Regions from separate parts of the Kitasatospora fiedleri genome, predicted to be linked through region 1. Evidence: riboswitches for the same ligand, from Rfam matches in the RefSeq annotation. Region 1 holds a riboswitch; each other region holds the start of a gene.
What was found. A riboswitch is a leader RNA that binds a small molecule or an ion and turns the genes downstream of it on or off. The one in region 1 is predicted to bind cobalamin.
Positions count from the first base shown of each region.

Region 2: linked by a shared signal. The riboswitch ahead of metE (5-methyltetrahydropteroyltriglutamate--homocysteine S-methyltransferase) and the one ahead of QMQ26_RS06455 (HoxN/HupN/NixA family nickel/cobalt transporter) in region 1 are both predicted to bind cobalamin.
Region 3: linked by a shared signal. The riboswitch ahead of QMQ26_RS02245 (prenyltransferase/squalene oxidase repeat-containing protein) and the one ahead of QMQ26_RS06455 (HoxN/HupN/NixA family nickel/cobalt transporter) in region 1 are both predicted to bind cobalamin.

Region 1 is NZ_OX419519.1:1,322,352-1,325,594, forward strand. It holds gene QMQ26_RS06450 (DMT family transporter) at 1-54, shown strand, start outside; partial or broken gene QMQ26_RS06455 (HoxN/HupN/NixA family nickel/cobalt transporter) at 79-1,182, opposite strand; cobalamin riboswitch at 1,214-1,421, opposite strand; gene QMQ26_RS06460 (DUF6445 family protein) at 1,505-2,197, opposite strand; gene QMQ26_RS06465 (DUF4011 domain-containing protein) at 2,516-3,243, shown strand, end outside.
Region 2 is NZ_OX419519.1:418,866-422,108, reverse strand. It holds gene QMQ26_RS02290 (enoyl-CoA hydratase) at 1-655, shown strand, start outside; cobalamin riboswitch at 777-1,014, shown strand; gene metE (5-methyltetrahydropteroyltriglutamate--homocysteine S-methyltransferase) at 1,164-3,243, shown strand, end outside.
Region 3 is NZ_OX419519.1:409,522-412,764, forward strand. It holds gene QMQ26_RS02240 (hypothetical protein) at 1-143, opposite strand, end outside; gene QMQ26_RS02245 (prenyltransferase/squalene oxidase repeat-containing protein) at 184-1,251, opposite strand; cobalamin riboswitch at 1,349-1,468, opposite strand; partial or broken gene QMQ26_RS02250 (MmgE/PrpD family protein) at 1,689-3,196, shown strand; gene prpB (methylisocitrate lyase) at 3,196-3,243, shown strand, end outside.

The DNA.
Region 1 (3,243 bases):
GTGGTGGGCGCGGGCCTCGCGGTGGCCGGGACGCTGATCCTGGCCGCCGGTTGACGCCCCGTCAGGACGCGTCCGCCCCCGCGCCGCCGAACGCCCGGAGCGCTTGGCGATCCGCCAGTAGCCGATCGCGGCGGCCCAGACCACCACGAACAGGCCGACGATCACGAAGCCGACGTTGTCCAGGCCGAGGCCCGCGATCCAGCCGGTGACGGGGTCGGTCAGGTCGAACTTGTCGTGCAGCACGGCGACCAGCTCGATGGTGCCGATCACGAAGGCCACCGCGATCGACAGCCCGGTGATGGTCAGGTTGTAGTACACCTTGCGGACCGGGTTCGAGAACGCCCACTGGTAGGCGATGTTCATGAACGTGCCGTCCAGGGTGTCGAACAGGCTCATCCCGGCGGCGAACAGCAGCGGCAGGCAGACCACCGCGTACCAGGGCAGGCCGGAGGCCGCGCCGGAGCCCGCCATCACCATCAGGGTGACCTCGGTGGCGGTGTCGAAGCCCAGACCGAGCACCATGCCGACCGGGAACATCTGCCCGGGGCGGCTGATCGAGCGGGTGGCCCGGTTCAGCAGCCGGGCCAGGAAGCCCCGGGCGTCCAGGTGCTTCTCCAGCTCGGCCTCGTCGTACTCCCCGGCCCGCATCGCCCGGAACACCCGCCAGATGCCCAACAGGGCGACCAGGTTGAGCGCCGCGATCAGGTAGAGGAAGGCGCCGGACGCGGTGGTGCCGACGGTGCCCAGCACCTGGTGGGTGGTCGAGTCCTCGTCCATCAGGGTGCCCGCCAGCGCCGCGCCCCCGGCCACCAGGGCGGCCATCAGCACCACCATCGAGGAGTGGCCGAGCGCGAACCAGAAGCCCACCGAGACCGGGCGGCGGCCGTCCGCCATCAGCTTGCGGGTGGTGTTGTCGATCACCGCGATGTGGTCGGCGTCGAAGGCGTGCCGCATCCCCAGGGTGTACGCGGTGACGCCCAGGCCGACGCCGAACACCTGGGTGCCGACCCGGTAGTCGTGCGGCACCACCAGGAACAGCAGCGTCCCGAAGGCCACCGCGTGCAGGGCCAGGATCACCGCCATCAGCCCGGCCGTGCGCAGGGTGTCCTCGCGCCGCCAGCGCAGGGCGGGCAGGACGGCGACCGGGCCGGTCCCGGCCAGGGTCGATTCGGGCGCGGTCATCCGCGGATCACGCTCCAGCACCTCGTGGATCACTTCGTGAGATGCCGTGGCCGGTCTCCTGGCTGACGGGGTGTTGCGCGCCGGCGCCCGGCCTTCCCGGCCGCGGGGCCAGTGGCACGGGGTGGGAGCCGACGACTCCCCGATCACAGTGGCGAGGGCCGCTCCGGACTCCCGTGCCGCGCACTCGGTGGCGGACACGGTGCACCGGCTTCCCGAGCACCACGGCCCGCCCACCGTAGGCCCGCCGCGGGTGCCGCGGCAAGGGCGCACCCGGGCCGGGGTGGCGCAGATCACGCCTGGTCAGCGGCGTGCTGAGCGCGGGTCAGGCCATCCAGAAGAAGACGCAGGTCATCCGCTTCTCCTCCAGCGCCGTCCCGTGGTACTCGGTCGCGGTGTGGATCAGGTTGGCGGTGTAGAGCAGCAGCCGGTTGTAGCGGTGCGGGACGGCCAGGTCCTCGGTGAAGGAGTCCGGCGGGACGAAGCGGGTGCCCAGCGCGTCCACCAGGTTGTTGTGCGGGGCGACCACGCTGTTGCCGCCGAGCCGGCCGCCGGGCAGGCTCTGCCGGTAGAAGCTGGTGCCGCAGCGCTTGGGGACGGCCGGGTTGAGGTACAGCACGGCGGCGTAGCGGCACAGCGAGCGGGAGTCGGTGTGCGGGCGCGGCTCGCACTCCCCGGCGCCCACCACCTGCACGCAGTTGTGGTTGAAGGTGCCGCCCTCGGCCTCGTCCAGCGCCCAGATCCGCGGCGCGCCGGTGGCCTCCCGGACCAGCTTCTCGACCTGCGCCAGCTCCGCCGGCTCCAGGCCGGGCATGGCCCGCAGGCCCGGCCAGGACTCCGGCTTGTGCGGGTAGCCCTCGTCCCAGTCGGTGCGCGCCAGGTGCCGGGCGCGCACCGCGTCCGGGTCCGGAAGGACGTCGTCCAGGACCCAGTAGTCGCGGCCGCGGGTGGGCTTGCGGTACGGCAGGACCGGGAGCGCCGGGGCGGGGCGCCGGTCCTGGAACGGGAGAGCGGGCATGGACCCGACAATAGGAGCGGCGTTCCGGGGCCTCGCCCAAGGCCCGGTCAACCTTGCGTCAAGGCTTGCCCGTGACGCGGCGTCAGGACCGCTGGCAGCGCGGGCACATCGGCACCACCCGGTGCGCCGAAATCGTGCTCCCGTCGATGGGGCGGACGCTAGACGAGCACCAGCCGCGCAAGCGTCCGGCCGCGCCGATCCCGATTGCGGCACGAACCGCTGAACACACCCTGCGCAACCGGACGAACGCACTATGCTGCCCCCACCCAATCCGCACGACATTCACACGATCTGACAGGTTTGAACGGAGTCATCTGCATGGTTCACCGCCGCTCCGGACAGCGCAGCGCCACCGACCCCCTGGAGCCGCTCCTGGAGTCCTGGCAGAAGTCCCTGATCGACCTGGGCTTTCGCAACCGGCTGGTGCACTACCGTCGCGGCGGCAGACAGGCGGGCACGGACATCGTCGCCCCGGAACTGGCGCGGGTGCTGGAAGCGCTGCCCAAGGGCTGCCTGTTCGCCCCAGTGCCGGAGACGAGCCCGGATGCCGGGACATCGGTCGAACCGTTCGGATACTCCGACCTCCCGCTCACGAAGCCGACCGGAGGCCGCCCCCTCGACACACCCGCCTCTCGCACGGGCACCGGCGGGACCCGGCTCGCCCTCCGCACGACCAAGGCGACCCAGGGCGAGCAGGACAGGCACCTCAAGCGCCTGGCCGCCGTCGCACAGGAGAAGTACAACGACTTCGGCCTGTGGGTCCTGCACCTCGGTGTCGGTTTCCTCCAGTGGCGGCCGGCCGCCGACGCCGATCCCGTGTCCTCTCCCCTCCTGCTGGTGCCGGTGCGGCTGCGCAAGTGGAGGGGCGACTCCTTCCTCCTGGAACTCAACGGGGACGAGGAGCCGAGTTTCAACCCGGCGCTAGCCGTCAAGATGGAGGAGATGGGCCTCGAATGGCCCGCCCCGGAACAGATCGACCTCACTGACGCCGTGGCCCTGTTGGAGCAGGTCCGCAGGACCGTCTCGGGCCGCACGGGGTGGCAGGT
Region 2 (3,243 bases), 900 kb from region 1:
AACGGAGTTCGACCGTGACCCGGAGATCGGCTGTCTGGTCGTCACCGGCTCGGAGAAGGCGTTCGCCGCCGGGGCCGACATCAAGGAGATGCAGGCACTCGCCTTCGTCGACGCCTACCTGGGCGACTGGTTCGCGGCCTGGGACCGCTTCGCTGCCCTGCGCACACCGGTGGTCGCCGCGGTGTCCGGGTACGCGCTGGGCGGCGGCTGCGAACTGGCGATGATGTGCGACGTCCTGTTGGCGGCGGACAACGCGAGGTTCGGCCAGCCGGAGATCAAGCTCGGAGTCATCCCCGGCATCGGAGGTTCGCAGCGGCTGACCCGGGCGATCGGCAAGGCCAAGGCGATGGAGCTCTGTCTGACCGGCCGGACGATGGACGCCGAGGAGGCCGAACGGGCCGGCCTGGTCTCCCGGATCGTCCCGGCGGACCGGTTGCAGGCCGAGGCCCTGGCCACCGCCGGGACGATCGCCGCGATGTCCGCCCCGGCGGCGGTCATGCTGAAGGAGAGCGTCAACCGCGCCTTCGAGACGATGCTCGCCGAGGGCGTCCGCTTCGAACGCAGGCTCTTCCACGCGGTCTTCGCCACCGCGGACCAGAAGGAGGGCATGACGGCGTTCGCCGAGAAGCGCGCACCGTCGTTCACCCACCGCTGATCCGCCGACGGGGTCTTGTGGGCTCGCCGCAGAGCCTTCTGCGGCGAGCCCACAAGACCCCGCTCATCTCAGGATGCGGACGATTTGGCGATTCTTCCCACGGCACCTCGGTGTTGGCCGTATTCTGGCCGGTGCAGCTGGTTCGCCCCGTCCGCCAGGCGGGGCGTCGTAAGAGGGAACCCGGTGACGCCTTCAACGGCCAGTCCGGGACTGCCCCGCAGCGGTGAGTGGGAACGACCGCCGTCATACGCACTGGGTCCGGACGGACCTGGGAAGCGACGGCCAGTAGGTGCCCGGGAGTGTCGAACTCCCCGGGTGTGCCCGCGAGTCCGAAGACCTGCCCGCTGTCCGTGCGCGACCGTTCGCGCGCGGTCTTCCGGTGACCTCGTGGGCGGGTCGGCGTGCATACCAGGCGGAGCCGTGTCGGCGTCCGTCCGGTTCGGCATACCTTCGCGTCCTCGTCCCGTCCCGGGCCCCTTGAGGAGACAGACTCGCGAAGGAGAGTCCCTTGACCACGAAGTCCGTAGCCGCGGCAACCGTTCACGGATACCCCCGCCAGGGCGGGAACCGGGAACTGAAGAAGGCGATCGAGGGCTACTGGAAGGGCGCCGTCACCGCGGAAGCCCTGCTGGCCACCGCCGCCGACCTGCGCCGGAGCAACTGGAAGCAGCTCGCCGAGGCGGGCGTCCAGGAAGTCCCCACCGGCGACTTCTCGCTGTACGACCACGTGCTGGACACCACCGTCGCCGTCGGCGCGATCCCGCCCCGGCACCGGGCCGCAGTGGCCGCCGACCCGCTGGCCGGGTACTTCGCGATGGCCCGCGGCACCCAGCAGGTGGCGCCGCTGGAGATGACCAAGTGGTTCGACACCAACTACCACTATCTGGTGCCGGAGTTGGGCCCGGACACGGTGTTCGCCGCGAACTCCGCCAAGGCCGTCGCCGAGTTCGGCGAGGCGCTCGCGCTCGGCCACGCCGCCCGCCCGGTGCTGGTCGGCCCGGTCACCTACCTGCTGCTCGCCAAGCCCGCGCCCGGCGTGGCCGCCGACTTCGAGCCGCTCACCCTGCTGGACCGGCTGCTGCCGGTGTACGCGGAGCTGCTGGCCGACCTGCGGGCGGCCGGCGCCGCCTGGGTGCAGCTCGACGAGCCCGCGCTGGTGCAGGACCGCACCCCGGCCGAACTGAACGCGGCCGCCCGCGCCTACCGGGAGCTGGGCGCGCTCACCGACCGGCCGAAGCTGCTGGTCGCCTCCTACTTCGACCGGCTCGGCGAAGCCCTGCCGGTGCTGGCCAAGGCCCCGATCGACGGGCTCGCGCTGGACTTCACCGGCCCGGCGGCGGGCAACCTGAGCGACCTGGCGGCCGTCGGCGGGCTGCCCGGCAAGCGGCTGGTCGCGGGCGTGGTCGACGGCCGCAACGTGTGGATCAACGACCTGGAGAGGTCCCTGGCGACCCTGGGCACCCTGCTCGGCCTGGCCGACACGGTGGACGTCGCCCCCTCCTGCTCACTGCTGCACGTCCCGCTGGACGCGTCCGCCGAGCGTGACGTCGACCCGCAGATCGGCCGCTGGCTGGCCTTCGCGAAGCAGAAGGCCGCCGAGGTGGCGCTGCTCGCGCGCGGCCTGCGCGAGGGGGCGGTCTCGATCGCCGCGGACCTGGCCGCCAACCGGGCCGACCTCGCCTCCCGCGCCACTTCGCCGATCACCCGCGACCCGGCGGTCCGGGCCCGGGCCGCCGCCGTCACCGACGCCGACGCCCGTCGGGCCCAGCCCTACCCGCAGCGCGCCGAGGCCCAGCGCGCCCGGCTCGGCCTGCCGCTGCTGCCCACCACCACCATCGGCTCCTTCCCGCAGACCACCGAACTGCGGGTGGCCCGTGCCGACCTGACGGCCGGCCGGATCGACACCGCTGCCTACCGCGAGCGGATGGAGACGGAGGTCCGCGAGGTGATCGCGTACCAGGAGAAGGCCGGTCTGGACGTGCTGGTGCACGGCGAGCCCGAGCGCAATGACATGGTGCAGTACTTCGCCGAGCAGCTCACCGGCTACCTGGCCACCCGGCACGGCTGGGTGCAGTCCTACGGCACCCGGTACGTGCGTCCGCCGGTGCTGGCGGGCGACATCTCCCGTCCGCACCCGATGACGGTCGACTGGTACCGCTTCGCGCAGGGCCTCACCGACCGCCCGGTCAAGGGCATGCTGACCGGCCCGGTCACCATGCTGGCCTGGTCGTTCGTCCGCGACGACCAGCCGCTGGCCGACACCGCCCGGCAGGTCGCCCTCGCCCTGCGCGACGAGGTCGCGGACCTGGAGGCGGCGGGCGCTGCCGTGATCCAGGTCGACGAACCCGCGCTGCGCGAGACGCTCCCGCTGCGTGCCGCCGACCGCTCCGCGTACCTGGACTGGGCCACCGAGTCCTTCCGGGTCGCCACCTCCGGGGTCCGCGCCGACACCCAGATCCACACCCACATGTGCTATGCCGAGTTCGGTGCCGTCATGACGGCGATCGACGACCTCGACGCCGATGTGATCTCCCTGGAGGCCACCCGCTCGCACATGGAGGTCGCCGGTGAACTGGCCGAGGCCGGCT
Region 3 (3,243 bases), 910 kb from region 1:
GTGGTGCCGGAGCAGGCCGCGGCCTTTGCCTGTGGGGCCTGGACGGCGGAGACGCCGAGCAGGCCGGCGGTCAGTGCCGCCGCTGCGGCGATCGAGCCGAGGGTGCGGCGGGCCGGACGGGTGGGCGTGAGGGTGTCGCTCATGGAGGTGCTCCTGGTTCCGAAGGTCGGCCGGTCAGGGTGTTCAGTGGGCCGCGGGGCAGGCGAGGACAGGTGCGGTGGGGCGGGCGCCGCGGGCCGAGAGGGAGACCAGCGGCGTGCCGGAGAGCCCGAGGACGGCTTGGGCGGTGGCGCGCGCGGCGTTGCCCGGGTCGAAGCCGGTGGCGTCGTAGGCGACCGCGCCCCGGACGGCCGAACCGGCGGCGCAGCCCTGCTGGAGCTTGACCAGAGCGCCCCAGCCCTTGAGCCCGGCCACGAGGCGGCCGGAGGACAGCAGGCTCTCGGTGGCGAGCCCGGTGCTGTTGGCGTTGGAGGCGGCGGCCCCGGCCGCGGCGAACCCGCCGTCGGCGTTCTGGTGCGCGCTCAGCCAGTTCAGTCCGGCGGCGGCCTTCGCGGCGCGTCCGGTGGCGGCGAGGGCCTGGACGGCGAGCGCGGTGGCGTCCGGGTCGGCGGTGCAGGCGGCCTGGCCGAAGGAGACCGGGAACCCGCCGTCCGCGCACTGGCTGCCGGCCAGGAAGTCGACGGCCGCGGCCGGGGCCCCGGCGGGGGTGCGGGTGAGGGCGATGACGGCCAGGGACTGGCCGAAGGAGTTGCTGTAGTCGCCCCACTGGGAGCGGTCGGAGAACCGGCCGCTGGGCGTCTGCAAGGAGCGCAGCCGGGCCGGGAGGTCGACACCGCCGAAGGCGGCCGGGTTCACGCCGCGGACCTCGGCTGCGAGCAGGAGCTTCGCGGTGGCGCCCGCGTACGCCTCAATGGTGCCGTCGCCCAGGTAGCCGGCGGTGTTCTCCGGCCGGGCGAGCCAGGCGGTCGCACGGGCGGCGGCCTCGTCGGAGCTGTGCGAGGCGGCGAAGGCCAGCACGGCGTCGATGGTCAGCCCCTGGTCGGGGTAGGCGGTGCCGTCGAAGACGGTCTCGAAGTGGTCGCCGTCGACGAGTTGGCGGGCCAGCCAGCCCGCAGCGGCGGCGTCCGGCCGGAGGGCGGCGGTGCCGGCGGGGACCGGGGCGGCCTGGGCGGGGACGGCCGCGGGGAGCGTGGCCGCGAGGGCGAGCGCCGGTATCGCGAGCAGGCGCAGGGGGCGGCGGAGCACGGTCATGGAGAGCCTTTCCGAACCTGCGCGCGGGGCCCGGAGGAGATGGCGCGCGGCGGCGCAGCCCTCGGAGCTCCGACCCGCAGACCACGACGGGAGGAGTGGACGTACACCTCCGCCACCGGGTGATCGGGCTCGCCGTCGACAGCCGTCGACGGCCTACCGTTGCGGGTCAGCGCCGGATTCGGACCGGACTTCCCCCGACGGCGGAGTCAGGAAACATGACGGCCCATCATGGCGAGGCGCCGAAGGCCGGGTCAAGGGCGCACGCACCCCGCCGACGGACGCCCCGGTCGGCGGTGCGCCTCCGGTTCTTCGCAGGATTCGCCGATTCGCAGGTCCGCCGGGTGCGGATTCCGCAGTGTGGCCTGCTGGACCGCCCGCGGTGCGACCGGCAGTCTCGATCATGCGAACCCCAGCAGCCGACGCCTCCGAGGAGTCCCGTGATCGAGCACCGCGTCCGTGTCCACCCCAGCGCCGACCGCCTCCCGCGCGAGGAGCAACTCGCCTGGAAGCTGGCCTCGGTGGCCACCGGAACCGAGGAGTTGGAGCCGGAGAGCGTGCGGATGGCCGTCAACCGGGTGATCGACAACGCGTCGGTGGCCGTCGCCTCGCTGCTGCGCCGCCCGGTGGCGGTGGCCCGCGCCCAGGCCCTGGCGCACCGCCCGGCCGCGCCCGGCGCCTCGGTGTTCGGCAGCGGCACCCGGGTCTCCCCGGAGTGGGCGGCCTGGGCCAACGGCACCGCCGTGCGCGAACTCGACTTCCACGACACCTACCTGGCCGCCGACTACTCGCACCCCGGCGACAACATCCCGCCGCTGCTGGCCGTCGCCCAGCACACCGGCCGGACCGGCGCGGACCTGCTGCGGGGCGTCGTCGCGGCGTACGAGGTGCACGTCGCCCTGGTCAAGGGCATCTGCCTGCACGCGCACCGGATCGACCACGTCGCGCACCTGAGCGCGGCCACCGCCTGCGGCCTCGGGGCGCTGCTGCGGCTGCCGACCGAGGTCACCTACCAGGCCGTCCAGCAGGCGGTGCACACCACCACCGCCACCCGGCAGTCCCGCAAGGGCGAGATCTCCAGCTGGAAGGCGTACGCCCCCGCGTTCGCCGGGAAGGTCGCGATCGAGGCGGTGGACCGGGCGATGCGCGGCGAGACCTCGCCGTCGCCGGTCTACGAGGGCGAGGACGGCTTCCTGGCCTGGATGCTGGACGGCCCGTCCGCCGACTACGGGGTGCTGCTGCCGGGGCCGGACGAGCCGCGCCGCGCGATCCTGGACACCTACACCAAGGAGTACTCGGCCGAGTACCAGGCCCAGGCGATCATCGACCTGGCCCGGCGGCTGCGCGAGAAGGCCGGCCCGCTGGAGCGGGTCCGCTCGGTCGTCCTGCACACCAGCCACCACACCCACCACGTGATCGGCTCCGGCGCGAACGACCCGCAGAAGTACGACCCGACGGCGAGCCGCGAGACGCTCGACCACTCGATCCCGTACATCCTGGCCGTCGCCCTGGAGGACGGCGGCTGGCACCACGAGCGCTCCTACGCCCCGAGCGGGCCGGGCGCCCGGAGACGGTCGCGCTGTGGCGCAAGATCACCACCGTCGAGGACCCGGAGTGGACCCGCCGCTACCACGACCCCGACCCGGAGCGCCGGGCCTTCGGCGGGCGCGTGGTGATCACGCTGGACGACGGCTCGGTGGTCGAGGACGAGCTGGGCGTGGCCGACGCCCACCCGGCCGGCGCCCGCCCCTTCGACCGGCCCGCCTACCAGCGCAAGTTCCGCACCCTCGCCGCCGACGTCGTCGCCCCCGCCGACCAGGACCGCTTCCTGGCCGCCGCCGACGGCCTCGCCGAACTCGGGGCCGCCGACCTCGGCGAGCTGTTCCCGGCCGTGGACACCGAAGCGGTGCGCGCCTTCGACGCGACCCTGCCGAAGGGCCTGTTCTGATGCTGCACACCCGCACCACCCCCGCCCAGCGCCGCCGGGCCTTCCGC